DNA from 2 places in the Clostridium sp. X genome. Region 1 is predicted to be linked to the other one. Evidence: a T-box and tRNA genes for the amino acid it is inferred to sense, from the RefSeq annotation. Region 1 holds a T-box; the other holds one or more tRNA genes.
The links. A T-box is a leader RNA that pairs with one kind of tRNA and senses whether it is charged. The one in region 1 lies ahead of proS (proline--tRNA ligase), so its partner is inferred to be a tRNA-Pro.
Positions count from the first base shown of each region.

Region 2: it has a tRNA-Pro gene. The T-box ahead of proS (proline--tRNA ligase) is inferred to sense a tRNA for this amino acid. The anticodon was not compared.

Region 1 is NZ_CM146912.1:241,472-257,378, reverse strand. It holds gene ACX0KU_RS01205 (SGNH/GDSL hydrolase family protein) at 1-369, shown strand, start outside; gene proS (proline--tRNA ligase) at 569-2,005, opposite strand; T-box leader at 2,064-2,274, opposite strand; gene ACX0KU_RS01195 (nitroreductase family protein) at 2,682-3,200, shown strand; gene ACX0KU_RS01190 (ABC transporter ATP-binding protein) at 3,268-3,996, shown strand; gene ACX0KU_RS01185 (ABC transporter permease) at 3,989-5,182, shown strand; gene ACX0KU_RS01180 (type I phosphomannose isomerase catalytic subunit) at 5,212-6,153, opposite strand; gene ACX0KU_RS01175 (WG repeat-containing protein) at 6,289-8,811, shown strand; gene ACX0KU_RS01170 (CAP domain-containing protein) at 8,855-9,745, opposite strand; gene ACX0KU_RS01165 (CoA-disulfide reductase) at 9,958-11,289, shown strand; gene ACX0KU_RS01160 (hypothetical protein) at 11,363-11,665, shown strand; gene ACX0KU_RS01155 (hypothetical protein) at 11,724-12,245, opposite strand; gene ACX0KU_RS01150 (FMN-dependent NADH-azoreductase) at 12,551-13,213, shown strand; gene ACX0KU_RS01145 (nitroreductase family protein) at 13,602-14,222, shown strand; gene ACX0KU_RS01140 (substrate-binding domain-containing protein) at 14,402-15,394, shown strand; gene ACX0KU_RS01135 (sensor histidine kinase) at 15,406-15,907, shown strand, end outside.
Region 2 is NZ_CM146912.1:834,975-850,881, reverse strand. It holds gene mnmL (tRNA modification radical SAM protein MnmL/YtqA) at 1-908, shown strand, start outside; gene ACX0KU_RS04290 (HAD family hydrolase) at 965-1,609, opposite strand; gene ACX0KU_RS04285 (phosphatase PAP2 family protein) at 1,655-2,179, opposite strand; gene ACX0KU_RS04280 ([Fe-Fe] hydrogenase large subunit C-terminal domain-containing protein) at 2,367-3,710, opposite strand; tRNA gene ACX0KU_RS04275 (tRNA-Pro) at 3,851-3,926, opposite strand; gene ACX0KU_RS04270 (hypothetical protein) at 3,980-4,582, opposite strand; gene ACX0KU_RS04265 (hypothetical protein) at 4,770-5,084, opposite strand; gene murC (UDP-N-acetylmuramate--L-alanine ligase) at 5,248-6,627, opposite strand; gene purR (pur operon repressor) at 6,860-7,678, shown strand; gene spoVG (septation regulator SpoVG) at 7,769-8,074, shown strand; gene glmU (bifunctional UDP-N-acetylglucosamine diphosphorylase/glucosamine-1-phosphate N-acetyltransferase GlmU) at 8,259-9,635, shown strand; gene ACX0KU_RS04240 (ribose-phosphate pyrophosphokinase) at 9,675-10,631, shown strand; gene ACX0KU_RS04235 (response regulator) at 10,839-11,525, shown strand; gene ACX0KU_RS04230 (sensor histidine kinase) at 11,529-12,941, shown strand; gene ACX0KU_RS04225 (S1C family serine protease) at 12,972-14,162, shown strand; gene pth (aminoacyl-tRNA hydrolase) at 14,293-14,862, shown strand; gene mfd (transcription-repair coupling factor) at 14,884-15,907, shown strand, end outside.

The sequences.
Region 1 (15,907 bases):
GCTAATGACTTTAAATATAGATTTTCAGTTAATTCTTTTGACGTATCAAAAGCTGTTGAAACTCTTGCCAAAATAATAAAAACTAGTGGAACAGGACCAGAGGAAGGAAAATCACCAGAGGTACTAGTAGTAACACCACCTGCTATAAGAGAATTAAACGAGCAAAGAGGTGTTTTTATGGGGGCAGAAGAAAAGTGCAAAGATATATCAGAACAGTTTAAAAATATATTTGACAATAGGCAATACTATTTATTAGATTCAAATGAAATAATCTCAACCAGTGAAGTAGATGGAAGTCACTTAAGTGAGGAAAGTCATTATATTTTAGGAAAAGAGCTTGGCAGAAAGATTAAAACAATTTTCACCTAGACCAATCAATAATAGCTACATAAGGTTGAGAATTGGTTTGTTTGTGATTAGTATTTAGTATTGTAAAACTCAAGTAGCAGTATGCTTATATATAAAAGTATAAAATGAAAAAACTTAGGAGGATTCTAAAAGAATCCTCCTAAGTTTTTTATATAGTGACTAGCGACTAGTGATTAGAGATTAGAGATTAGCTACTATTTTAGTATGCTTTTCCCCAGTAAACCATTTTCTTAGCTTCCTTGCCACAGCAAATACATTTCTCAGAAAGCTTTTCTTGCTCAAAAGGCATACATCTTGAAGTTATTCCTACAACTTCTTTTAGCTTTTCTTCACAAGCTTTTTCTTCACACCACATAGCTTTTATAAAGCCAGGTTTAGTGTCAGCAATTTCTTTAAGTTCATCAAAAGTTGTTGCAGAGTAAGTTTTTTCTTCTCTGTGTTTTAAAGCGTGTTCATACATAGCATTTTGAATATCTTCTAAAAGCTTTGGTATTGCAGTTTCAAGATCATTCATTGATACTACTAGCTTTTCACGAGTATCACGACGTACTAGGACAACTTGATTATTTTCTATATCCTTTGGACCAACTTCAAGACGTACTGGAACGCCCTTCATTTCGTATTCATTATATTTCCAGCCAGGCATTTTATCGCTAATATCTATGCCAACTCTAGCAAACTTTGCAATTCTAGCTTTAAGTTCTTGAGCCTTTTCAATAACTCCCTCTTTATGTTGAGCAACAGGTACGATTACTATTTGAGTTGGAGCTATTCTTGGTGGAAGTTTAAGACCACTATCATCACCATGTACCATTATAATTGCGCCAATAAGTCTAGTTGTCATTCCCCAAGAAGTTTGGTGAACGTATTGAAGCTGGCTGTTTTTATCTGTGTATTGGATGTTAAAGGCTTTAGCAAAGTTATCTCCAAAGTTATGAGATGTACCAGATTGAAGAGCCTTACCATCATGCATTAAGCTTTCTATTGTATATGTTGCTTTTGCACCAGCAAATTTTTCTTTCTCAGTTTTTTGTCCTTTTACTACTGGAATTGCTAAAACATTTTCACAGAATTCTGCATAAACATTTAGCATATCAATAGTTTCTTGGTGTGATTCTTCAGGGGTTGCATGTGCTGTATGACCCTCTTGCCATAGAAATTCTGTAGTTCTTAAGAAAGGACGAGTTGTTTTCTCCCATCTTACAACAGAACACCATTGGTTATACTTCTTTGGAAGATCATTATAAGATTGAATTATCTTTGCATAGTGATCACAGAATAAAGTCTCAGAAGTTGGACGAACACATAGCTTTTCAGCAAGTTCTTCACTTCCACCGTGAGTTACCCAAGCAACCTCTGGAGCAAAGCCTTCAACGTGATCCTTCTCCTTTTGAAGTAAACTCTCAGGGATAAACATTGGCATATATACATTTTCATGTCCTGTTGCTTTAAATCTCTCATCTAGGTTTTTTTGTATGTTTTCCCAAATTGCATAGCCGTAAGGACGTATAATCATACACCCTTTAACGCTTGAATAATCAACAAGCTCAGCTTTTTTTACGATGTCTGTATACCATTGTGCAAAATCTACATCCATTGCAGTTATAGCTTCAACGAATTTTTTTTGTTTAGACATTAATAATTCCTCCTATGTATTTTTCATATTTTTACAAAATAAAAAAGCCCTAATCCCAAAAAGGGACCGGCTTCCGGTGGTACCACCCTAGTTAATATATAAAATATATTCACTCATTCTTTTAACGGTAAAGTTCCGCTGTAGCCTACTATTATTTCGGTACAGAACTCGAAGGCTGGTTCAAAATTAAATCTTTAGAAACCTCTCACCAATGGCTTCTTCTCTTTGAAAAGACTTTAAAATTTACTATCCCTTGTCACAGTAATTCTATATAGAATTTTAATTAATATGATATAAGTTTACAAATAGATTGTCAATAGGTAAATTCTAATTAGTAAGTTAGGGTATTATAATAAATCATATATGCTACATTGAGTATATTATGTCCTTTAGTGATAAAAATAATAAATTGCTTAAATATTGATATTCGAATTATTATTTGGTATGCTGATTTTAGAAATGATGCTTACGTTAAAATAATCTTAATTTACCATTATTTAGTTTTTAGGTAGCCTTAAAAATTGAAAAGACTACTTTTAGTTAGAACATTTTAGGAGGACAATTTTATATTGAATATAAAACATAATATTAAAAATTTAGGGTGGAATGAAAGTTTAGGAAGAGAATTCAGTAAATATAAAAATTATATTAAAAAGATTAATAAGGGGAGATAAGTATGCTAGAGTTATTGTTTAAGAGAAGAAGTATAAGGAAATATAAAGATATTTCTATAGAGAAGGATAAGGTAGATAAACTTATAAAAGCTGCATTACTATCTCCATCTTCAAGAAGTATTAGACCTTGGGAATTCATTATTATTGAGGATAAAAGCACTTTAGATAATCTTTCAAAGAGTAAGACTCATGGCTCTTCATTCTTATCTGAAGCAGCTCTTGGAATTATTATTATTGCAGATACTACAAAGAGTGATGTTTGGGTAGAGGATACAGCTATAGCCTCTACAATAGTACAACTTCAAGCAGAAGATATTGGACTTGGGTCTTGCTGGATACAGATAAGAAATAGGATGTATAATGATAAAGTTACCTCAGAGCAGTATATAAAACAGATATTAGATATTCCAGAAAATTATTGTGTAGAGGCTATAATTTCTATTGGATATCCAAATGAGACTAAGAAAGCATATGATGAAAGTGAATTACAATATAATAAAATCCACAGAGAGAAGTTTTAATACTTCTCTTATTTATTGAATGAATTTGAACACTTATCATGTAGTAAAAGTAGTAGGAGGGGTAAGAATGGTAGAGGTTACAAACCTTACAAAGGAATTTAAAAAGGTTAAAGCTGTTGATCACATAAATTTCTCAGTAAAAAAGGGAGAAATTTTAGGTCTATTAGGAGAAAATGGAGCAGGAAAGACGACAACTCTTAGAATGATGGCTACAATGTTAAAGCCTACAGATGGAGATTGCTCAGTTTCAGGATATAGCATAAAAAAAGATGATGATAAAGTAAGAGGTGAAATAGGTATTCTATTTGGAGGAGAAGTTGGACTTTATGACAGGCTTACAGCTAGAGAAAATATCATGTATTTCGCAGAGCTAAATGGAATGAATGAAGCTAAAGCGAAGGAAAGTGTAGAGTATTTAACTAGAATGCTTCATATGGAAGAGTTTATAGATAGAAAGGTTGGTAAGTTTTCAAGAGGAATGAAGCAAAAAGTAGCTATAGCAAGATCTATAGTTCATAAACCATCAGTAATGCTCTTTGACGAACCTACAATAGGACTTGATGTAAGCGCAAGCAAAATTGTACAAGATTTTATTTTAAAGTGCAAGGAAGAAGATAAAGCTATAGTTTTTTCAAGTCATAGTATGATTGAGGTTGAAAAACTTTGTGATAGAATCGTAATAATCCATAAAGGAAAGTTAATTGAAGAGGGAACCATAGAAGCATTAAAGCTTAAGTATAATAATGATGATATGGAAAGTATTTTTATGAATTTGGTAGGTGATAACCATGAATAAGTCTGCGATTGTATTTAAAAAAGAATTAAGAGATCTTTTTAGAGATAGAAAGACAATATTAGTAAGTATACTAATTCCTTTAGTAATATTTCCTTTCATGTTTTTTGCTATAGGTAAAGCTGCTTCTAGTAATACAAAGAGTGTTGAAGAGAATTTTCATATATCTATAAAAGGTGGAGAAAACTCTCAATTTGTTAACTTTATAAAACAAGAACCAAAAATAAAATTAAAGGAATCAGAAAATTTAGAGGAGGATGTAAAGGATGGGAAATTATTATTAGCCTTAGAAGTTCCAAATAATATAGATAGTTTGATTAAAGATGAGAAACAGGCAGGAGTTAATATAATCTATGATAACACTAGCCAACAATCTATGATGGCACAGAGTATTATTGAAAATTATATACAAGACTATAGTAAGCAGGTAGTCGCAGTAAGATTACAGGAAAGAAATATGAATACCGAAATATTAACCCCAGTTAAGATAGACTATAGAACAACTTCAAAGGAAGAAGAAGGCTTAGGTAAAATGATGCTTTCAATGATGCTACCTCTTTTTCTTGTAATATATAGTATAACAGGACCTATGGGAGCTGCAATAGATTTAGGAGCAGGGGAAAAAGAAAGAGGAACCCTAGAGCCACTTTTAACTACTCAAGTGGGGAGAATGTCACTGTTATGGGGGAAGTTTGGGGCCATTTCTATAGTAGGTCTCTTGTCTACACTATCTTCCTTGATAGGTATAGGTATGGCCTTTTATCAAAGCGGAAAAAGTGCTATGGATATCTCTATAAGTGCTAATAGTATTTTGAGTATGGGTATTAGCGGAATTGCTTTAATATTTATTATGGTAATCCTTTTAAATCTTGTATTTGGTTCTTTGGAACTTGCAATAAGCATATACGCAAGGTCCTTTAAAGAGGCACAAACGTATCTTACACCACTTAACATAGTTGCAATAATTCCAATTTATGCAACCTATATGTTAGATGCTAGAAATATTGATACTTACTATTTTCATATACCTATTGCAAATGTAGTATGTGTTATGAAAGAAATTTTAGCGGGAGTATTTAATACAGGACATATATTAATAACTTTTGCATGGATAATGATATATATTATAGCTGCAATTTTATTTGCAAGATACATGTTTAGTAGAGAAGATGTTATATTTAGAACCTAAAAAAGAAGTCGCAAGGCAACTTCTTTTTATTATAGAGGCGGTACGTAGCTTTTTAAAACTTTCATAGTTCCAGTAAAGGTATATTCACCAAGGGAGGCAGGGATAAGAACACTGTCTCCTATTTTTATATCTTCTTTACCATCTTTATAAAGAATTTTACCACTTCCTTCTACACAGGTAAATGCATAAAATCTTTCTATATCACTATTTTCAGTAAAGGAATCTTCTACTGTATAAAGTTCTAAAGAGAAGTTTTTATCAATACATAAATAAGTCTTAGAATAACCACTTGAGCTTATAGAAATTCCTTTAATCTTCTCACTTTTAAGAGTTGGATCTATTACATCTAGAGCCTTTGCTATGTGAAGCTCACGCCCTCTATTATAATCATACACTCTATAAGTGGTATCACTATTCTGTTGTATTTCTGCTATAATTACCCCAGGACCAATGGCATGAATTAAGCCACTTTGTATAAAATAGACATCCCCTTTTTTAACAGAAATCTTATTCATATACTCATCTAAAGTCCCTTTTTTTATAGCAAGTTTAAAGTCATCAACAGTACAGTTATCTTTAGTCCCAACTACTAAGCTAGCATCTTCAAAAGCCTCTAATACATACCAAATCTCAGTTTTACCCATTTCATTTTCAACTCTTGTTGCATACTCATCATTTGGATGTACTTGAACGGAAAGGTAATCTTTTGCATCTATAAGTTTTATAAGTAATGGAAACCAATCTTTTTGTATCTTTGTACCTAGTATTTCATCTCCTTTAAGCTCTATAAGCTCTGCTAAGGACATTCCTTTAAATTCTCCATTTGCCATTATACTAATTCCGTGGGGGTGACAGGCAATATCCCAACTTTCGCCTATATTTCCTTTAGGAAGATTATCTCTAAATAATTCAAAGTCTCTTCCACCCCAAATTTTATCAAAATATAGGTTCTCAAATTTTAGTGGGTACATACACTACCTCCAGACTATTTCTATATCCTAATTACAGAATATGAAATTAGGGAGAATAAGGTACTTATATAATAAACACCCATTATTATAAGTTTTCATATAATATTTTAAGAATAATGTTAGAAAGGTTTTATTATGGATTATAAGAACTATTTAATTAGTTTTGTGAAAGCTTATTTACCAATAGGAAGTGAGCTTTTATTATCTAAAGAAGATGGCAATAAGACATTAATTTTACTGGCGGATATAGACAAGGATGGTGTAGTAGAGATAATTGCACCCTATAAGTTTGGAGAGGAAATTTATGTTATTATAATAAAAAGCCATTACAATCTTTGGTATATTGCAGCTAATATTAAAGGAAGTGGATATGATGTAAATTACTTAGATGTAGCTCCTATTACAAGTAACTATGAACATAACTTAATAATTGGTTGGCAATATGGAGCAATATGGTCTAAACTTAATATTTATCAATGGACTACAAGAGGAATTATGAATTTAATAAAGGAAAATATTTATTATAGCAAGATTGAAGTTGAAGATATGCCAGGAAAATATGGAAAAGACGGGAAGTCAGAAATAGCTCTTTGGAGTCATGACACCGGAGAGGCATACAAAATTGAAGTAGTTAGGTGGATAGATGGAAAGTTACAGACAGCATTAGATGTATATCCTTACTATTTTAAAAAGGTAGTTGTGTTTTATGAGAAGAAAGTTAAAGAAATGCCTGATGCAACTTTTTATTGGTATTACTTAGCTGATGCTGAATTAAAAGCAGAAATGCCAGAGAGAGCTTTGAAGTCAATTGAAAAGGCTATTAGCATTAATTCAGGCTATCCTGATAAAGATGGTTTACTTAAATTAAAGGAAGAAATTCTATTAAAATTAAATAGTATAAATACAAATACAAATATAGATATAATAGAATCTGAGACTAGAAGTGATAGGCAGTATAAATTGTATCCAGCTCCTGTGAAAAATATTGATGGAGTAAAGTGGGGGTATATAGATAGTAAAGGTGTATTTATAATCAAGCCAGAGTATAATAGTGCAAGAGATTTTCAGGATAATGGTATTGCTATAGTTGAAAAGGAAAACTTATATGGGCTTATAGATTTATCAGGAAAATATATTATAGAACCAAAATACGAGACAATCAATGAGTTTTCAGAGGGAAGGGCTACTGTTCTTCATAGAGAGGGATTCAAGGTAATAGATGAGAATGGAAAAGAGATAACAAATAAAGCATATAGCTATATAGGAACTTATAAAAATGGAAGAGCTATGTTTAGTATAGAAGATAGTGAAGGAAATTGGAAATATGGATTTTTAGATAGAACAGGTAAGGAAGTTATTCCTGCGATATATCAATCTGTAAATGATTTTAACAATGGAAAAGCTGTAGTTAATGTAAATGATGGTGAATATAGACTAATAGGAATAAACGGAGAGACGTTAAACACCTATAGGTACAGTTTTGTAGGAAATATAGGAGATGGACTTTTACCCTTTAGGGAGAAGAATGAGAGCAAATACGGGTTTATTAATGAAAATGGAAATATAGTTATAGCACCACAATATACAGGAGCTCAGAGTTTTAAAGAAGAGAGAGCTGTTATAAATGTAGGAGAAGATTTTACAAATCAATATGGACTTATCGATAAAACAGGAAAGATTATAATAAAGCCTATATATAATGATATACTACAAATAGGGGAAAAAAGAATAGCAGTAGGAGAAAGTGTAGATAAGGATAAGTCTTATATGGGATCAAAATATGCTATTGCTGATACAAATGGAAATTTCCTTATTGGTTTTATATATTCTCAAGTCTCAGAATATAAAGATGGATTGGCTTCTGTTTATGATGATAAAGATACATTTTTTATAGATACTAGTGGCAAACCAGCACTTAATCTACCGATAGTAGAAGGAAATGGAAGTATGTCTATTGAAGGGGATATAGTTAAAGTCAATGTTGATCTTAGGACATTATATTTAAATAAAAATGGTACTTTAGTTTATAAACAAAATACTACTATTCCATTAAATGATAAGTATAGTGTTATTGAAGAGAAATATAAACCAAACAAGGATTATTTAGTGTATTATCCTAGAATTGAAGGAATGGAGAATAATCAGGTACAAAGTAATGTAAATGAAAAATTAAAGGAAATGTCACAGGTAAAAGAAATTTCAGAGGATACTCAGCTTGATTACAGTTATACCGAGGATTTTTCAATAGAATTCTTTAAAAAGAACCTATTAATTATAGAATTAAATGGGTATGAATTTCCGTTTGGAGCAGCTCATGGTATGCCTAGCTTGATTTATCCTAGTATAGATCTAGTTAGTGGAAGATTTTATGAGCTTAAAGATTTGTTTAAAAAAGATAGTGACTATATAAAAGTTTTAAGTGATATTATAGAAAATCAAATAAAGACTAGGGAAGAGTATTCATATGTATGGATAGAAGATTATAAAGGAATAAATGAAAATCAAGGTTTTTATCTTGATAAAGATGCACTTTATATTTATTTTACACCTTATGAAATTGCACCTTATGCAGCTGGATTTCCTACTTTTAAAATATTATTTAATGAAATATCAAGTATTATTGATATTGAAGGAGAGTTTTGGAGGAGTTTTAATTAAAAAAGTTAAAGAGTGTATCGAAAAACTGATACACTCTTTTCTTCTATTGTGGTTTACTAATAAACATTTGTGTAAACATATTTCCGTAAGTTCCACCTTTTGTGATTCCAATTCCTATATGAGTAAAATCTGGGCTTAATATGTTTTTTCTGTGACCTGGAGAATTCATTAAAGCGTTATGAGCTGCGGCAACAGTTTGATTACCAGCTATATTTTCACCAGCTTGAACGTACTTAATTCCAAAAGATTTCATCATATCAAAAGGACTTCCGTATTTTGGAGAATTATGACTAAAGTAGTTATTATCCATCATATCTTGAGATTTAGTTCTGGCAACATTAGCAAGAGAAGTATCTACCTTTAAAGCTGGTACATTGTTTTGAGCTCTAGCTTGGTTTACTAGCCTTACCATTTCTTGTTCAACTGCACTTAGTGATCCTGTGTTAGTTGTAGCAGTTGGTGTTTTTGGTGTTGTTGGCCCTTGAGGAGTTGTAGTTCCTTGAGGAGCTGATCCTTGTGCTGCTGGTGGTGCGGCAGGTTCCTTATCTTCTGCAATTATTGCTTTACAATCCTCTTGAGGTACAAAACCTATTTTATCATTAGGTAGCTGAACAGCATAAAAATCTCCAACTTTGTTTATAACATCTAGAGTGCTGTTTTTATCTTGAGTTTGAAGTACAGGAGTATTACCTTCTGCTCCCATTCTCACATTAGCCTTGTCAGAAGTGATTTTTATTCTTTGAATATCTCCAAACTGTTGAATAGAAGATTCTACACCGCCGATAACTGGGCTTCTGTTATTTGTGTTATTTTGATTTCTTTGAGTTTGTTGTTGATTTTGCTGATTACGTTGGCTTTGTTGATCTTGCTCTCTACAGCCTACAGCTAAAATTGAACATGTAGCTATAGTTAAAGCAATTATTTTTTTCTTCATGAAACTTCCTCCTTAGATTTAAAAAATTATTGATTACACTTTAATAGTATTAGAAATTAGTATAAGTTCTATGAGACAAACTTTTAAAATTTATAAGTATTTACTATGGATATTAAGTATAAACACAGCACTAATGGATTAAAATGTTAATTAGACTAGTTTATGATATAATGTTAAATAAAAATAATTTAATTTAGGGGGTGTATCCAGCAATGAAGACTATTGTCATAGGTGGAGTAGCTGCAGGAATGTCAGCAGCTTCAAAAATAAAAAGAGTGGATGAAGAAGCAGAGGTTGTAGTTTATGAAAAGGGTTCATTTTTGTCTTACGGAGCTTGTGGACTTCCATACTATGTGGCTGGTATAAATAATGATTATACTAAAATGATAGCAAGAACTAGAGAGAGATTTGAAAGATCAGGAATAAGAACACACTTGAGGCATGAAGTAGTGAAGATTGTTCCAGAGAAGAAAGAAATTATAGTTAAAGATTTAGATAGTGAAAGAGAGTTTATAGACTCCTATGATAAACTTATGATTGCTACTGGGACAATACCTGTTGTACCTGAAATAAAAGGAAAAGATTTGAATGGAGTATATATGTTAAAAACTCTAGAAGATGGATTAGTTCTTAGAGAAGCTATGGATAAACAAGGGGTTAAAAATGTAGCTATAATAGGTGGTGGCTATATAGGAATAGAGGTTGCAGAGACTTTGAAAGAAGTAGGAAAGAATGTAACAGTTATTCAATCTGCTCCTAAAATATTAAGACCTTTTGACGATGAACTAATTGATATAGTTACAAAGCATATAATAGAAAAAGGAATTAACCTTAATCTAAATGAAAAAATTGAAGAAATCTTAGGAGATGATAAGGTAGAGGAAGTAAGGACTAATAAGGGAGTATATAAGGCTGATTTAGTTATACTTTCTATAGGAGTTAGACCTGCTACTGACTTTTTAAAAGATTCCGGAATTGCATTAGCAAAAAATGGTGCCATTATAATTGATAGAGAAATGAGAACTAATATTGAAGATATCTACTCAGCAGGTGACTGTGCAGAAGTATACAATAAAATTAAAGAAGAAAACACTTTCACGCCACTAGGAACAACTGCTAATAAATGTGGTAGAATTGCAGGAGAAAATATCACGGGAAAACATAACAAATATGTTGGAACACTGGGAAGTGCAGCAATAAAAATTTTAGACTATGAGCTTGGAAGAACAGGCTTATCAGAAAGTGAAGCAAAGGCATTAGCATTAGATTATAAAACTGTATTTGTAAAAGCTTATGATCATCCTATGTACTACCCAAATTCAACACCTATCTGGATTAAGCTTATATATGAAAAGGAAAGCTATAGAATTCTAGGAGCTCAAGCAATAGGTAATAAAGGAGCAGTTATGAGAATTGACATGTTTGCTATTGCAATTCACAATAACATGACAACTATGGATTTAGGAATGGCAGATTTATGCTATGCACCTCCTTTTTCAGGTGTATGGGATGCGGTTCATATAGTGTGTAACGCAGCAAAATAGTAAATGTTAAGAGGCTGCCTCTTAACATTTACACTATAAGATAGTTATATAAACAAAAGGCGGATGATAAAAAATGGCAAAAGTAAGTGCAAAAAGAGATGATTTTTTAAAGGAAGCTAAAAAGAGCACTTCACCTAAAATATACTCGTTATTAGTAGACTTAGTTAATGAGGATAAGAGAGAATTAGCGCAGGAAGTATTAAAGATTGATTATTTACTAGAGTATACTAGTAGTTGCATAAAACAACAAGATTACAGAGAGGCAAAAGAAAGCTTATCTAGAGCTAAAGTTAGAATAGATAGTTTAAAAGACAAAAGTGTAAATACAGAGTATATTGATTATTTATATGAGGGTATATCTAAAAAGGTTAAATAATAAAAAAAGTCTGTAGAGTGGTTAAAGTTACATGAAACCCTCTACAGGTACCAGTATTTTAGCTAAGTGTGCTATTTGGGACTTTCTTGCTTGATCTAGAAAGCATCCCTTTAACAATATTAGCGTAGTAGTCAGATACTTCGGGACATACTGATAATAAACTATCTACAACATGGTCGATATTACTATCATCTAGTTTTTTAGCCATAATGCCTGTGTCAAAAGTAATAGACTCACTATCTAAAGAATTATAAAGTTCATTTACAATTGGAGATTGCATAACACTATCATCTTCAGTACAGGTTTCAGAAAAGTATAAATCCTCATCTACTACTATAAGTTGACCGTATACATATTCTTTTTTATTTTCATCTGAAGGATTTTCTAAATTACAATTATATTTTACATGTTCTACATGTTTAATATCAAGTCTAAATTCATCATCTTCTTTTCTTGTTAATACACAGCGTATCTCTAAGTCTAATAATCTTTTTTTCATATGCTTTGAGAAATTTCCTCCAAGATCTGAAATAAAACGCTTCATTGATATTGTCTTTTTTAAGTTATAATTTTTTCTCACTATGGATAGTCTCCTCTTTAAATAATATTTTCTTTTTTGTTGATTTAATATATAAGTATTAATTTTTTAATACTTATAAAATCATAGAATACAAAAAACCACCTTTGTATATGTAAATTAATCTAATGAAGGTGGTAAAGTAATTAAATTTATCTGCTATATATAGTATAACACATAATTAAGAAATAAATAAAAAAGTTTTGAAATTTAATAGTGAATAGCACCTCTAGTTTAAGATTTGAAAAAAGGAATAAATCTATTTAATAAGCTAAAACTAATAGAAGATTTTCTTGGAGGTGAAGTGTATGAAAAAATTACTATATATATCAGCAAACTCAAAACCAGAAGCAATCTCTACTAGCAAAACTGTTGGAAGAGAATTTGTTAATCGATTTTTAGAAAAAAATCCTGAGTATGGATTAGAGGAATTAAATCTTTATAGTGAGTACATACCAGAGGTGAATCATAGAATATTTACTCGTAGAGCAGAGCCAGCTTCAGGAGCAGAATATGAACATCTCTCAAGAGAAGAGAGAAAAGCTGTGGATAAAATAAACCAGTTATGTGACCAATTTTTAAGAGCAGATGTTTACGTTATCGCTGCACCAATGTGGAGTATAAGCTTTCCATCAATATTAAAAAGATATGTAGATTGTGTAGTAATCAAAGATAAGACAATTAAAATATCACAAGAGGAAGTAACAGGTCTTCTAGAAGACAAAGATAGAAAAATGGTTTATATACAATCTTCAGGAGGAGTGTATCCAAAACTTTTAAATTGGAATATAAACCATGGTATAGATTATTTTCATGACTTATTTAAGTTCTTAGGAGTAGATAAGTTTGAGAAAATACTTGTACAGGGCACAGACGATGAAGATGTAGGAATAGATATGGCAAAAGAAAAAGCATATAGAGAAATTGACGATGTAATCGAAAAGTTTTCAAGAGAACCCTTGTTTAGATAGAGTGTAATTAAAAATAAAGCTACCAATACACTAGGTATTGATAGCTATTTTTTTTATGTTATTTACCTAGAGATTCAGATAAACACTCTTCAATAACATCTTCTGTAATTACAAAGATTTGTTTAGTATTCATGTTAAGTACCTCCCTCGATTAAGCCAAGCTAAAATGCCGTTAAAATTAGCGGACAAAATATAATATATGCAACTTAGAGGTATTTAGTACTAAAATATAATATAATTTTTTAAATTAAGGGTTTAATTGGAATATAGAATTTGAAGAGTATAAGAATTTAAGAATCATAATGTAAAAATATTAGAATATAATTTTAAAATATTAGAATATAATTTTAAAATATTAAAATATAATTGTGTTTTTAAGGAGGTATATATGAACTTAATGGAGGCTATTCGAGGCCGGAGAAGTATACGAAAATTTTTGCAAGACTCAGTAAGTGAGGAAGATCTTAAAGAAATAGTAGAGGCTGGAATTCTAGCCCCAAACGCTGAAAATGCACAAATGTGGAAATTTATTGCTGTAACAAATAAGGAAGTATTAAATGAAATTGGTGATGCGGTTTCTTATAAAGTAGATACTATAATTAATGCTTGCAAAAGATTTGACTATGATGCTATTGCACATCATAGATACTTTTTAACCTTTTTTCGAGATGCACCTGCTCTAATACTAGCATTTGCTCATCCTTATGAAAGTGCACTTGACTTGGCATTAGATAAGTTGAATCTGAAGTTAAAAATACCTATGAATATAGATGTAATACAGCAGAGTATGGGAGCCGCTATTCAAAATATATCCTTAGCAGCTCATGCAAAAGGTTATGGAACAACTTGGATGTATGCCCCGGTTATAGCATATAAAGAAATAGGTCAGATTCTTAATGTTCCTGAGCCATGGATACTTACAGCTCTTTTGCCAATAGGAAGACCAGCGCAGAATCCAAAAGCTAGACCACGAAAGTCAGTTGATGAGGTTTTTTCAATAATCAAATGACAGTAAAAAGGAAAGATGATAAGTATCTTTCCTTTAATATTAGTTATCCTTTTTTATTGTTTTTATCTTAAAATAATTATTTTAAAAAGCCTATCAAGTAGAATATAATATAGGTAAGGTTTTTTAACACTAATTTTTTATTTAGTATAAAACATTGTAGTTGGGAGATAAGCGATTAAATGAATACCTTGAGAAACATCTATAGATTTTTATACAGACAGGCAATTTTAATTTTATTGATATTGATATTTGGTGCAAGTATTGTTCTATTTTACTCTAGTAAAGAGGATGTAAAATTGCCTGTTTCTAAACCAACACATCATTTTTATTTTATTGCTCAAAACTCTGTAGATCCATTTTGGGAAGAAGTAATAAAAGGTGTGGAGAAGTCTGCTAAGGATAATAATGTTGTGGTAGAGTTTTATGCACCGAGATTTAATGATCCACAGGAGGAATTAAAATACATTGATATTGCTACTATATCAAAAGTAGATGGTTTAATTACTCATGTTTCTAACAAGGTAAGTTTTACAGATTATATTGATAAAGCATATAATAATAAAATACCTGTAATAACCTTTGAAAATGATGACAGTGAGAGCAAGCGTAATGCTTTTGTAGGTACAAATAATTTTATTATTGGAAGACAAGCTGCTAAACTCCTAGTAGAAGCAACAGATGGAAAAGCTAATATTGCCGTGATTTCAAATAATGATCTAGATCAGAGTTCAATAGAAAACAACTTGAAAATGAATGGATTTATGAGTATTTTAAAAGAATATCCACAGATGAAAATAATAAAAACCTATCTATCTCAAATGGGAACTTTAAGCGCAGAGGAAATTACTCAGACCATAATTGACTCTAGAAATGAAATAAATGCCATATTCACAATTAGTGCTGCAGATACCTTAGGAACAGCTCAATTTATAGTTGATAGAAATAAGGTAGGAAATATTATACTTGTAGGATATGGAAGCTCAGAGGAAATTCTAAGATATATAGATAGAGAAATAGTCTATGGAACCGTTGCAAGTGATCCATATAAAATGGGATATGAGAGTTTAAAGGCTTTAGTTGATATTAAAGCAGGAAAAAGTGTTCCTACCTTTATTGATACAGAAGTAAAAATAATTACAAAGAAAAACCTAGATACATTCAGAGTGAAATAGGTGATTAAATAATGAATAGAGACATATTTAAATTTTTTGGAATAAGGAAAAAATTAATTATACAATTTCTCTTAACTATATCATTGTTAGGATTTACTAGTATCTTTTCATATTATAATACGAGAGTAGTATTAAAAAATACAAATAATATAATTACTGATTATGGATATTTAAATAATTTAAAAAATGATGTAGACCATATGATGATGGAGCTTGAAAAGTATCTTACTAATGCATCATCTGAGAATCTACTAAATTATTATTACTATTATAATAATCTTGAAGAATTGACAAGGCAAATACCTACAACAAGGGAATATGATCTAGATAAGCTAGTGCTTAAAGATATTGGAAATATGCTACATGAATTAATGAGTGAAAGTGATAGAGCAATACAAGCAAAACGAGGAAGAATAAGTAGTAGGTATATTTTACATTTTCAAAGGGCAGATGAAATTAGTAACTATATAAAATTGTATAATAATAAACTATTAGATAGTAAATTAAAAAGTG
Region 2 (15,907 bases), 590 kb from region 1:
AGCAGTATAATAACTTAAATTACTTTTTAAGACAAAGATTTGGAGAGAAGGTATTTAAAATATCTTTAGATGCAGGATTTTCATGCCCTAACAGAGATGGGACTATAAGTAAAGGGGGGTGTGCGTACTGTAGTGAGAGAGGGTCAGGAGATTTTGCTGGAAACAGAAATTTTTCTATAGATTGTCAGTTCAAAGACATTAAAGAGATGATGAATAAGAAGTGGAAGAAGGGAAAATACATAGCTTATTTTCAAGCTTATACAAATACTTATGCAGACATAAATGTTTTGAGAGAAAAGTATGAAGAGGCTATAAATCAAGAAGGAGTAGTGGCACTTGCAATAGCTACAAGGCCTGATTGTCTAGACAATGACATAATAGAACTATTGGCAGAGTTAAATAAAAGGGTATACACTTGGGTAGAACTTGGACTTCAGACTATTAATGAGGACACAGCTAGATTAATAAATAGAGGATATACTATAGATGTTTTTAAAGATGCCATAGATAGGTTAAGAGCTAAGAAAATTGATGTGGTGACTCATGTGATTTTTGGACTTCCAAAAGAAACTAAGGAAGATATGCTTAATACTATAAAGTATTTATCTAATAAAGATATACAGGGAGTAAAAATACATCTTTTACATCTTCTTAAAGAAACTCCTTTGGTTAACTTATATAGAGATGGAGTACTTAAATTTTTAGAACAACAAGAGTACATAGATTTAATTACTGAAGCTATAACATTATTGCCAGAGCATATAGTTATTCATAGACTTACAGGAGATGCGCCAAGAAATTTACTTTTAGGGCCAATGTGGAGTTTGAAGAAGTGGGAAGTACTAAATGCTATTGATAATAAGTTAAAAGAGGAGAATCTATATCAAGGTATGAACTACAATAAATAGGGTATCTTATGACCCTATTTATTCGTACAGTTATATATTAAACTCTATATAATATCTTATATAAGGTCTGAATAGCTATAAATATACCTATCAGCAAGATTTGCTATTTTTTCAGATTGATGAGTAGAAGAATTGCCATGTACACCAATGACTTTCATACCAGCTGATTTAGCACCTAGTATTGCAGGAAGTATGTCCTCAAATACCAAGCAGTTCTCAGGAGGTACACCTAATCTTTCACTGGCCAAAAGATAAACGTCAGGGAAGCATTTGCCTCTAGAAACCTCATCTGTTGTGGTAATGGAATCAAAGTAATGTAGTATTTTGTTTGATTTTAAGGTAGTTTCTAAAAGTAATTGGCAATTACTCGTAGCAAGTCCTATTTTAATTCCAAGAGATTTTAATAGGTCTAAAAACCGCTTAACTCCAGGTTTAAGCTTCACATTATTTGTATATTCGTTAAATGCCATAGCATTCCATTCATTACATATTTCTTCAGTGCTTTCACATATTTTAAATTTTTCTTTAAAATATATAGCACATTCTTCAAAACTTAAATGTCCTAAATCTTCACCTATATCCTTAGGACAAGAAAGGTTACGCTTTTTTAGGAATTCTACATTTATTTTTTCCCATACCCATATAGAATCAATTAAAGTTCCGTCTAAGTCAAATATAACGGCTTTTACATTGGTCAGCATTAGCTTCACCTCTTAAAATATATTATAAATATACATAATATAATATTATATTATATAGAATGTGAAAAATGAAGTAAGAGTACCTAGAAAAGTTCCAGCGAGTACATCAGTAGGGTAATGAACACCTAGATACATTCTAGAAATACCTACGCAAGAAGCTAGAAGTATAATTATAATAGAAATATTAGGATAAAATAACGACGTCGTTGTAGCTATAGAAAAGGCTGCTGTAGTATGACCAGAAGGAAATGAATGTGCATCTATACCTATCTTCTTTATATTTAAATTATTAAGTTTTATAAAGGGCCTAACTCGACTTACATAAGTCTTTATAAATCTAGATATCAAAGTGCTAATTGATAGAGTTATGCAAGTTTTAAGTCCTAATGCAGTTATAGTTTCGTTGGGATGAAAGAGAGCAGTAAGACAAAAAAGTATTGAAAAGATTGTTGACCCTAAGTAAGTTATAGGAGTCATAATAAAATCTAAAAGTCTGCAGTTCATTGATGTGTTTACTACTTTTAATATAGTTATATCTCTACGTTGAATTTTTTGTAAGATTGAGTTCAAAATGGTATCCCTCCCATAACTTGACGTAAGCTCACCAAAACAATGGGGTAGCTTGTCTAATGTATGCAGTTGTGAAAATTCAGATGGTAGAAAATTCACATCTGAATTTTATAACTTACTTTAATGATACCATTTTAACACAGATAATCACTATATTAAAGTACACAGAATTTAGCATAATATGAATTTAGAAATCTCTTGAGAAAATCTTTGTTTTTCCTTTGTCTTTAAAATCTTCTAATGAATTTATATCGATTTTTCCTAGTATATTTTTCATCCAGTGATTATAGAGAGAAACAGATACTTCTGAATCATCGGCAAATTTATTTAGTAGATCTCTTCCTTTTTCACTTGGTATAATTACCTTTGGTCCGCCGACGCAGCCACCAACACAACCCATTCCTTCTATAAAGTTAGCATCTAGTTGGGAGTTCTTTAGTTTAGTTAAAATTTCACGACATTCTTTTATGCCGTTGCCTTGAATAGGTCTTAGTTTTTGACTTTTCTCAGGAAATAATTTTGTAATAGCTTCAGATATAGCTACAGATACACCGCCGGTACGCCCGTATAAACGACCTTCTCTAGATGCATACTCTGTGGCTAAGTCTTCTTCCATTTCCTCGGGAATAATATCGAGAGCATCAAATATATCTTTAAGCTCTTGAAAGGTTAGCACATAATCTATAATGCCTATAAGATCTTCCTCTTTAGCCTCGGATTTTTTTGCTATACAAGGACCTATGAAAACAACCTTACAATTTGGGTTTAATTCTTTTAATACTTTTCCGGAAGCTATCATCGGAGATATAGAAGGAGATAGATGGGGAAGTAAGTCATCGAATATTTTTTTTAGCATAGCAATCCACATAGGACAACAACAAGAAGTAATCATAAAGTCATCAACTTCATTTACAAGATGATTAAATTCTACTGCTTCTTTGATAGTAAGCATATCTGCGAAAAAAGCTACTTCTACCATATCGGTAAAGCCTATTTTTTTAAAAGCAGCTCTGAGTTGATTGATGGATACATCATTACCGAACTGACCCATAATGGAAGGTGCTACAGCAGCGATAACGATATCTTCTTTGTTTAGAAGATCTATAAAAGGTATAAACTCTACTTTATCTAAGATGTTGCCATTAGGACAACCGTCTACACAAAATCCACAATCAGTACAATGATCTAAAGATAAGTAAGTTTTATTGGTATTCTTATCTACTAGTACTGCATCAAAAGGACAAGATTTCTGGCACATAGTCTGCCCGGATTCATCCTTGCAATCCATAGAACATTCATGAATTTTATGTACTATCTTATGACGAATCTCATATTTGCCGATAGAAGCTTTCAAGTTTTTTACAAAATCATTATCGTATTTTGCATCCACTCCACAAAGGAAAGATATAATTTTACTTAACTTCTCATTATCTGTATCAGTAGACATAAGGTTTGTTACAGTTTCTTCAAAGGTATTATCATAGTATGCTTTAACTAAGCTTTTAAATATAGAGTTATTTAGTTTATTCATTGAGCAATTCTCCTTAACTTAGAAAATAAGTTTAACTCTAGTAAAGGTTAAATTTTACTTTAAGACAGTTAAGGTTATTTTTCTCAATACATTTAAAATATATACAAAAAATAAAAAAAGAGTTGTTTAAACAACTCTTTTGGTCGGGGTAGCAGGGCTCGAACCCGCGGCCTCATGGTCCCAAACCACGCGCGCTACCATCTGCGCTATACCCCGTCAGCAATTAATATTATATAACTCCTAGATTTAAAAGTCAATAGATTTTATAATTAATTTTTATTTTTTATTGTATAAGTATTACTTGTACCTACAAACACTGAATTTAGATAGGTTTTTTTAGTTTCTGGAATGTATATAGCGTAGGTTATACTAGGTACCTTATCTTTTGCACCTTTAATTTGAAGTGTACCGTTTGTAGGAATAGAAATAGTTTTAGGTGAATTTTTCAGTTGAACTAGATTTGAGATAGGTTGTCCATTAAATAAAATCTCAATACTATCCCCATCTTCTTCTGCAAAGTCCCATATAGATATGTCGATACTTTGGTTTTTAGTATTTAATGTAATAATGTGATCCTTTTGAGGAAGTGATGTATCGTTACTAAGAACAACAGTTCCAGGTTTTGTATCTTTTACTACACTTTTGCTAACTTTAGCCATTCCACTATCGGGAGTAGTTAAGAGAACGAATACATTACATACTATATTAAGTATCCAAGTCACTGCAAAAAAGATACATAGTTTAGATAAAGTTTTAATGAGTGATTCTATATTAAATAGTTTCACTATTATAAATAGTAATACACAAGCACATGTCCCAATTATGCTCATGCCTAAAAGTATACTTGCCACAATATTTATTATATCCATCATGGAAGCGGTTCTCCTTGTCCTAAAATTTCTAACAAAATAAAACAATGTTAAGAATAAGTTTAACATGTTAGCTATTACAGTATAAACTCAATTATTAGAATATATATTAGATTATATACCATAATATTATATTATGGTATATAATCTTGAATTCTAATTTTAATCACTTCAAATTTTTTTTAAAAATTCACATGTCTTTTTCTTTATCTCCAGCACCACGTGTAGGAACTAGGGAGATTATAAAACCAACCATAACTGAAACTATGGCAGGCGCAATAATATCAAGGTAAGTTAAATAATGAGTTCTATAAAGAATAAAAGCACTAGTACCTGTTATTAATACTGTAATAATAAATACATATATAACGAACTTTGCAAAAGAGCTCAAATACTTTTCATATATTCTGTGTCTAGTGGGACCACTAATAACTGCTTTGAATATGAAGTAAGAAACAAATATTAATATGATGTCAATTATTACGGAAGTTAAAAAAGTTGACATAATACCACCCTCCTAAAAATATCTCGTTTATAGTATTTCCCACTTTTTATTTTTTACACTTTATTTTACCAAGCTATTAAGATTTTAATTTAAGTCAAATAAAAAACAGATAATATTATCAAAGTAATATCATCTGTTTTAAAAAATTAAAATAATATAATGGTTAAATCGCATTACCTAAATACATTTCCCCTACTTTATATATATCTCCAGCTCCAACCGTTAGAAGTAAATCCCCATCTCTTAGTTCGCTCTTTAGGAATCTGGTTATTTCATTAAAACTATGAAAATTTTTACAATTAACTCCCTTTTCGCGAATTTTATTACCTAAAATATCTGAGGTTATAATTCCTGAATCCTTTTCTCTAGCGGCATAGATATCAGCTAGAAGAAGAGTATCTGTTTGGAAAAATGAATCTGAAAATTCATCAAATAAAGTTATTGTTCTAGAATATGTGTGAGGTTGAAATACACAAAATATTCTATTGTGGGGAAACTTTTTTGCTGCACTAAGTGCTGCCTTTATCTCAGTAGGATGGTGAGCATAGTCATCAATAACAGTAACGCCATTTGTTTTTCCCTTTAATTCGAAACGTCTATGCGTTCCGTGGAAGCTGTAAAGACCATCTTTAACTAATAATGGATTTACATCTAAAGCGATAGAAGTAGCAATACTAGCTAGTGCGTTGAGAATATTGTGGTCTCCTGGAACATTTAAAGTTAAGTTGAATAATAAATTATCTTTATAGTATACATCAAAGGTTGGAGAGCCATTATTGAATACTACATTTTTAGCTCTTACATCTCCGTTATTAAATCCGAAAGTAATTATATTGCAATTTGCTTGGGTGCAAACTTCTAAACAGCGAGGATCATCTCCGTTTGCAATTAAATATCCGTTTTCAGGAATAATATGTGCGAATTTAATAAAGGTTTGTTGTATATCATCTATATCTTTATAAAAATCTAAATGATCTGCTTCTATATTTAGAATAATTCCTATAAATGGATAAAACTTTAAAAAAGAGGCCTTATACTCACAGGCTTCTGTTATAAAATATTCGCTTTGACCAACGCGAACATTTCCGCTTATTGCATCCAGGTTTCCACCAACTAGTATAGTTGGGTCTAAGTTTGCACTTAAGCATATATGAGAAATCATAGAAGTTGTAGTAGTTTTACCATGAGTTCCAGCAACGGCTACATTATATTTATGGCCATTCATTACATGACCGAGAAATTCTGCTCTATCCATTGTAGGTATATTTAAATCTTTTGCTTTTAATAATTCTGGGTTATCGGAAGGGATTGCTGCAGTGTATACAATTAAATTAACATTATTAATATTAGCACTGCTATGTCCTATGTATATTTCTGCGCCTTTTTCTTTAAGATTATGGGTTAGCTCTGAAGCATCTCTATCTGAACCAGATACTTTATATCCATTAGTTAAAAGAATCTCAGCGAGGCCACTCATACTTACGCCTCCAATACCTATAAAATGTATCTTTTTATCCTTATCTTTTAAAAAATCAAATGACAAATTAATCAGCTCCTTAAGACTTGATAAAATAACTCTATTTAATCATTATATACAATTTTCATTAAAAGGAACACATATTAAAAACAATAAATTTTTTTTTGTATAAAATATACATTATACAGGCATAATACTGAAATTTAAGGTTGATAATATAAATTAATTAGACTAGAATAGTGAATAATAAGAAATTTTAAAGGGTTAAAATTCGGAAAATATAATTTAGGAGAAAGATATGCAAAAATTTAATAGAAATCAAAGAATCACAGCAATTACAAAAGTTTTAATAGAAAATCCTAATAGGGTTATTAATTTAAATAAGTTTACTGATATGTTTAATGCAGCTAAGTCTACAGTTAGTGAAGATATTGTTGTAGTACGAGAAACCTTACAAAGGTTATCGATAGGCAATATCGAAACTATTTCCGGTGCAGCAGGAGGTATAAAATACGTTTGTGGAATTTCGGAAGAAGCTACCAACAAATTTGCAGAAGAATTATGTATAACTTTACAAGATACGCAAAGAATAGTTCCAGGGGAGTTTATGTATATAAGTGATATAATGTATAACCCTCAGATAGTTCAAAGAGCAGCAGTTATTTTAGCGTCTAAATTTATAGCAAGTAATATAGATTATGTAGTTACAATTGAAACAAAGGGAATACCCCTAGCTTATGAGGTTGCTAAAATGCTAGGTGTTAATCTTGTAATAGTAAGAAGAGGAAATAAAGTTACGGAAGGACCAACTGTGTCCATTAACTATGTTTCGGGATCAAGTAGACGAATACAAACAATGTCTCTTTCTAAGAAATCTATACATAAAGGAAGTAAGTGTATATTCATCGATGATTTTATGAAAGCAGGGGGAACAGCTTTAGGCGTAATTAACCTTCTTAAAGAGTTTGAAAGTGAGCTTTTGGGTATAGGAGTATTAATAGATAATATTAATATTGATAAGAAATTGGTAGAGGATTATGTTTCTATAATTAAGTTTAGTGGGATAGATGAAAATGAAAATCCTATACTATATCCAGAGAAAATTCATAAAAAATAAAATTTTCTAAAAATTTATATTATTTATAAGAAGGAAAAAGATAAAACGTGCAGAATACTATATGTAAAGCATCTTTGGAGGTGGAATTCAATGCAAATTACAGATGTCAGAATAAGAAAAATTTCTGCTGAAGGAAAAATGAAAGCTATTGTATCGGTAACTTTTGATAATGAATTTGTTGTTCATGATATAAAAGTTATTGAAGGACAAAATGGACTTTTCATAGCTATGCCTAGTAGAAAAACTCCTACTGGGGAGTTTAAAGATATAGCGCATCCAATAAACACTGACACAAGGCACAGAATACAACAAGCTATTTTAGATGAGTATGAGGCTGTAAAAAACATTGAGATTAACGATGAAAATAGTGAAGAAATAGCTATTGAAGTTGAATAATAAAAGGGAGCGAAAGCTCCTTTTTATTATTTTTTTGCACTAGTTAGAGTAATATCATATATTATAGTATATTATTGGGTTGAAAAAAATATATATATAAAATATAATGTAATGGGCGTAAATGTTAAATTACAATATATAAGCTTTAATTATGATAATTTATACAGTATAAGAGGTGTTGAATTTGTATCAAAGTGCTGTAATACTTGCCGCAGGTATGGGCAAAAGAATGAACTCTAAATTACCAAAGGTTCTACATAAGGTTTGTGGAAAAGAGATGGTAAATCAAGTTGTAGATACTTTAAGAGAGTGTAATATAGGAGATATAAACTTAATAATAGGTAATGGTGCAGAGGAAGTAGTAAAAAAAACGGAATCTAGACAAGTTACTTATTCTATTCAAGAGGAACAGTTAGGTACAGGACATGCACTTATGTGTGCTAAGAATTTTCTAAGTAATAAGGATGGAATTGTAGCCGTATTTACAGGAGATGCACCACTCATAACTAAAGAGACAGTAGAGAAATTTATTGAATTTCATATAAGTAAAAAGTTTAAAGCAACTATATTAACTTCAATAGTAGAAGATGCTGCTGGTTATGGTAGAATTATAAGGAATACAGCTGGAGAGGTAGAAAGAATAGTTGAAGATAAGGATTGTAGCGAAGAAGAGAAGAGTGTCAGAGAAATAAACTCTGGAATGTATTGCTTTGATATAAAAGAATTATTAGATAACCTTGATAAGTTGAACAATAATAATTCACAAAATGAATATTACTTAACTGATATAATAGAAATATTAAGAAACAAAGGATGTAAAGTTGGAGCTATAGATGTAAATGAAGATGAGATTAAGGGTGTAAATTCAAGAGTTCAACTTGCTGAGGCTGAAGAAATATTGAGACGCAGGATAAATAATAAACATATGGAAAATGGAGTTACTCTTATAGATCCAAAATCAACATATATAGGGATAGATGTTCAAATAGGAAGTGACACAATTATATATCCAGGAAATGTATTGGAAGGTAATGTGGTTATTAAAGAAAGATGTACTATTTACTCCAATTCACGAATAAAAGATAGCATTATTGAAGACGGAGTTAATATTGAAAGCTCAGTTATATTAGAAAGTCACATAGGTAAAAATACGACAGTAGGACCATTTGCATATATACGCCCAGACAGTAGTATAGGGGATAATGTTAAAATTGGGGACTTTGTTGAAATAAAGAAGTCTACAATTGGAAATAATACAAAGGTATCTCATCTTACTTATATAGGAGATGCCGAAGTAGGCAGTGACTGTAACTTTGGATGCGGTACTGTCATTGTAAATTATGATGGTAAGCACAAACATAAGACGACTATAGGAGATAATGTTTTTATAGGATGTAATGCAAACTTAGTATCTCCTGTGGAAATAGAAGATAACACATATGTAGCAGCTGGATCGACGGTTACTACTAGGGTTCCAAGTGGTTCCCTTGCAGTTGCAAGAGCAAAGCAAGTGAACATCGAAGGTTGGGTAGAGAAGAAAAGCCCAAGAAATAAAAAATAAGAATTACATTAAAGAGAAAAAGGTTAAGGAGGAGTACACATGATAACTCACGGTAAAAACATTAAAATATTTACAGGAAATGCAAATCCAAAGCTAGTTCAGGAAATTGCTGACTGTTTAGGTGTAGGTATTGGTGATTCTAAGGTAGGTAAGTTTAGTGATGGAGAAATATCAGTAACAACTAATGAAACTGTTAGAGGAACAGATGTATTTGTTATTCAACCAACTCATGCACCAGTAAATGATAATTTGATGGAATTATTAATTATGATAGATGCTTTTAAAAGAGCATCAGCAGGTAGAATAACAGCAGTTATACCTTACTATGGATATGCAAGACAAGATAGAAAAGCTAAATCTAGAGATCCAATTACTGCAAAATTAGTAGCAGACCTAATTACAACTGCAGGAGCAGATAGAGTTCTTACAATGGATTTACATGCTGCTCAAATTCAAGGGTATTTCAACGTACCAGTGGATAATTTAATAGGAGCGCCAATATTAGCTAAGTACTTTATTGAAGAAGGATTTAGAGAAAGAGATGATGTTGTTGTTGTATCTCCTGACCTTGGAAGTGTAACTAGAGCTAGAGATTTTGCAGAAAGATTAAATTCGCCTATAGCTATAATAGATAAGAGAAGACCAAGAGCCAATGTGTCTGAAGTTATGAATATAATTGGAGATATAAAAGATAAGACAGTTATATTAATAGATGATATGATAGACACTGCAGGTACAATAACTAATGGAGCGAATGCTTTAGTTGAAAGAGGAGCAAAAGAAGTTTATGCTTGTTGCTCACACGGAGTTTTATCAGGACCAGCTTTTGACAGAATAGAAAATAGTGTTATAAAGAAATTAGTAGTACTTAACACAATAGGGTTACCAGAGGAAAAGGTAAGTAATAAATTCGAAGTATTATCAGTAGCTCCAATATTTGCAGAAGCTATTAAGAGAATATATGAGGATGTTTCCATAAGCAAATTATTTGTATAGATAGATATTTATATTAAAATCTGAACAAGACTCCTGGGAGTCTTGTTTTTTTTATTGTGTAATTGTAACTTTTATTTTAATTTACATGCTTATGTATTTAAAATCAAAGGAAATATGATAGAGTATAATTAAATGATTTTAGAAAAGATTAATAAATAAGATTAAGATAGATTCTTCATGTAAAAAAAGTTGGGGGTAGATAACTATATGGACGGAATGTTAGGTAAAGTACTAATAGTAGATGATGATATTAATATATGTGAAGTTATAAAAATGTATTTAGATAATTCAGGCTATTCAACTAAAGTGTGTTATGATGGGAAGACTGTCCAAGAGGATTTTTTGGAATATAAACCTGACCTTGTTTTATTAGATATAATGATTCCGCATATGGACGGTGTAGATGTACTAAAATGGATAAGAAAAGAGTACGAAACTCCGGTTATCATGATAACCGCAAAGGGTGAGACTTTCGATAAAGTTTTAGCATTAGAATTAGGAGCAGACGATTATATAGTTAAGCCTTTTGAACCAAAAGAGCTTGTAGCTAGAGTTAAGGCTGTTCTTAGAAGATACAATATAGAAGGGGAAAATAAGGAAATACTTAGTTTCCCTGGACTTACAATTGATATAAACTCATATATAGTTAAATATGAAAATAATGAATTGAAGATGCCACCAAAAGAATTTGAACTTTTGTATCATCTTGCTAGCAATAAGAACAAGGTTTTTACAAGAGAGCAGTTATTATGTGAGGTATGGGGGTACGATTACCCGGGAGATTCGAGAACTGTAGATGTTCATGTAAAAAGACTACGAGAGAAGATTCCAGGCGGAGTTAATTGGCAAATAGAAACAGTTTGGGGTGTAGGATATAAGTTTGAGGTGAAATAAATGATAAAAAAGGGTTTATTCTCAAAAATGGTTGCAACTTATACTTTAATAATAACCATTAGTTTTATCATTCTAGCAACCTTCCTATCCTTTTGGTTTGAAGGATATTATTTTGAACAACGTAAAGGTCAACTTTTGGCGGAGGCTCAAATTGTAGCTAATGCTTCAATACAATATCTTCATGGGAATTCATCTATAGATACAACTAATAATATTTTGGAGTATATCTCCAGTTATTCATATACTGATATATTTCTATTTGATAGCTATGGGTATGTGTATGCAGTATCCAATCCAAAACATAAAGAGCTCGTAGGTACTCAGCTCTTGACCAAAGATTTGGAGGAGTTAAGGAAGGGTAAGAGTATAGAAAAGAAAGATATAATTGATGATGTCTTTAAGGAAGCAGTCCATACCTATGAGGTACCCATATTTTATAAAGAAGACTTTCGAGGTGGAGTAGTTATGAATACTACTATGGATGAAATAAAGGAACCCTTAAGAAGAGTATATCAAATCATCTGGTTATCAGCGGTGTTTGCAATAGTATGTTCAAGTTTTATTATATATTACTTTTCGCAGAAAATAATCGTTAAGCCTTTAGGAAAGATAAATAAAGTTGCTGATAAAATATCCAAAGGAGAAGTAGGGAAACGTGTAGATATACATTCGGATGATGAAATAGGAGAACTTGCTAAAGCATTTAATTCTATGGCTGATTCTCTAGAGGAATTAGAATATAATAGAAGGACGTTTATATCTAACGTTTCGCATGAGCTTAGATCACCAATTACGTCTATAAAAGGATTTATAAGTGGTATACTAGATGGAATTATTCCTAAAGAGAAACATAGTTATTATTTATCAATAGTTCATGAGGAAATACAAAGGCTTACAAGGCTTATAAATGATCTTTTAGACTTGTCGGCTATAGATGCTGGAAAGTTTACTTTAAATATCCAACATCATGATATAAATGAGATTATCCGATTATCTATTCTAAAGTTTGAAACTGCAATTAAATCTAAAAGAGTGAATGTAGATGTGTGGTTAGATGATAAAGAAGTATACGTAGTAGTAGATAAAGATAAGATAATACAAGTAATTACTAACCTAGTAGATAATGCAATAAAACATACAGAAGAAGGTGGGAATATAGATATTAGAACTAAAATTAAGGGACAAAAGGTTCTCATATCTGTATACAATGATGGACCGAATATCCCTGAAGAAGATGAAAAATATATATGGGAAAGATTTTACAAGGGGGATAAATCTAGAACATCTAAAGTTAGTACAGGGCTAGGACTATCAATAGTGAGAAGGATAATTAATCAGCATGGGGAAGATATTTGGTTTGAGAATAAAGAAAACAAGGGAGTAAGGTTTACCTTCTCTTTAAAAAAGGCTACTTAAAAAATCTATATAGTATTGGAGGTGATAAAGTTGCATAATGATGATAATGTACAAGATGCATGCTGGGAAAATATTAATGAGTCTAAGTGCGGGGAAATAAAATTTAGAAAACGTCAAAGTAATATTAGAAGCATATTTAGAGGTATCGCATTTGTACTTATAGCAGTAATATCTGGAGCGATATCCTCTAGTTATATTGTAGAAAAGAAGTATTCTGAAATTATGAATGATAAGATTAAAGAAGAAATCCAATCAGATAAAGAGCTGAAAAATGGAATAACAACTTCTACTGTAGATTCTTATGGAAATGAAATAGGAAAAGTTTCGGAGATTGTAGGCCCCGCCGTTGTAGGAATAGTCAATTCTTTAACAGATAGTGTTACTGAGGTGGAGGGAGCTAGTGGATCAGGTATAATTTTTGATGCTAACGGATATATAGCAACTAATTATCATGTTATAGAAGGTAGTAAAAACATTTTTGTAAAGTTAGCTAACGGAAGGAATTATTTAAAAGCACGTATTGTAGGTTCAGATCCAACTTCTGATTTAGCTATAATAAAGATAGAAGCTGTAGATCTTCCTACAGCTAAATTTGGTGATTCCTCTAAGGTTAAGGTAGGAGATCTTGCAATAGCTATAGGAAATCCTTTAGGCGAAGAATTTGCTGGCACGGTAACGGCAGGAATTATAAGTGCAAGAGATAGAAAAATTCGATATGGAGGATCGGTTTATAAGGTGCTTCAAACGGATGCTGCAATTAACCCTGGAAACAGTGGAGGAGCTTTATGCAATTCAGCTGGTGAGGTTATAGGTATAAATAGCTTAAAGCTAGGAGATGGCAAACTTCAAAATGTAGAAGGTATAGGTTTTGCAATATCTATAAATGAAGCAAGGAGTATTTTAGAGGAGATCATGAAGTATGGACGGGTTGCAAGACCACGCCTTGGGATATATGGAAGAGATGCTGTATCTCTTGATGGTAGTGGAGTTAAAGGGGTATATGTAAGTGAAATAATAAAAGGTAGTGGAGCAGAGAGATCAGGTATCAAACCAACAGATATTATAGTAGAGTTAGATGGAAAAACTATTACTAAATTTGAAGATATAGCAGAAATTATTGAAAAATATAAAATTGGTGATACAATTAAGTGTAAAATTTGGAGAAGTGGCAAAACTATTGATTTAAATATAATTCTTTCAGATATAAAAGAAGTTAAATAAAAGTATGAACCCGTGAGTGTAAATCTCATGGGTTTAAGCCGTTTAATTCTCTGTTTATTATTTAAGACTTTTAGGTTATTATATTTAAGTGCATAATTGATATAAATTACATACTTGGAGGAATATGAATATGAAGTTAATAGTAGGACTTGGAAATCCTGGCAAGGAATATGAGCATACTAGACATAATGTAGGATTTGATGTTATAGATTTATTGTGTGAAAAGTATAATATTCAGGCAAATAGGAAAAAATTTAAAGGTATATACGGGGATGGCATAATTGGAGGGGAAAGAGCCTTGGTTTTAAAACCTACTACATATATGAATTTAAGTGGAGAGAGTATAAAAGAGGTATTAAGTTTTTATAAAGTGCCTAATGAAAATATAATAGTGGTTTATGATGATATTAGTTTAGATGTGGGAAGACTTAGAATTAGAGGTAAGGGAAGTGCTGGAGGACATAATGGAATTAAAAGCATTATAGCTCATCTTGGGAGTGATGTATTTCCTAGGATTAAGATAGGTGTGGGACAGCCTTCTAAAGACGATTTAGCGTCACATGTACTTGGAAGGTTTTCAAAAGATGAACACGAGAAACTTAATGAATCTTTTAAAGCTGCAGTAGAAGCTATAGAAGTTATTATACAAAATGGAACAGTAGAAGCAATGAATAAGTTTAATGGATTTAAAGTGGAGTAGTTATATGAGAGGTGAATACTTATGAGACTTAAGGGACTGATGTGCCCTTTAATAGAAAGCACTAATTTTAAGAATGTACTAAGTGCTATAAATAAAAGAAAATTTCCAATAGAAATTACAGGTCTTGCGGATTCGGGAAGAAGTTATTTTATAGATGGATTATATGAAAATAATACAAAATCTATTTTAGTTTTAACTAATAGTGATGTAGAGGCAAAGAATATTTATGAGGATTTATCCTTTTATATACCTAATGTATATTATTTTCCAAGCAAAGAAGTAGTTTTTTACAACGTATATGCAATTTCAGGAGATCTTAGGTGGGAACGATTAAAAGTTATTAGGGAAATGTTAAGAGAAGGCAAAAAGATTATTGTTGCATCTATAGAGTCTATTGCATCAGTCTATATCTTACCAGAGCTGTATATTGACTATACTATTAATTTATCTGTGGGAGATAATGTTAAGTTAGACATATTAGTAGAAAAGTTAATACAAAGCGGATATGAAAGGGTAAGTATTGTAGAAGGTAAAGGAGAATTTTCTATAAGAGGGGGGATATTAGATGTATATCCTCCTATATCGTCTGTACCATATAGAGTTGAATTCTTTGATGATGAAATAGATTCTATAAGAAGTTTTAATACGGAATCTCAAAGAAGTATAGAAAAGTTTAATAACATAGAAATATTTCCTGCCAAAGAAATGATTTTGTCAAAAGAAGATGTTCAGCGAGGATATACAAATATAAAAGAAGACTTAAACAAGGCATTAGAAAGTTTAAGAGAAGATAAGGAAGCGAGAGAGAGAATAGAAAGTTCAACACTAGCCAGCTTAGAACTTTTAAAAGAAAACTGGAATTTTGAAAATATTGATAGCTTTATTCCTTACTTTTATGAAAAAACTTCAAACTTTTTAGAGTATATGAAAGACTCAATAATAATAATGAATGATGTTCAAAGATGTATGGGAAAACTAAATAGTATACATTTTGAATTCACACAAAATTATGCAGAACTTCTTCAACGGGGTAGTATATTATTAG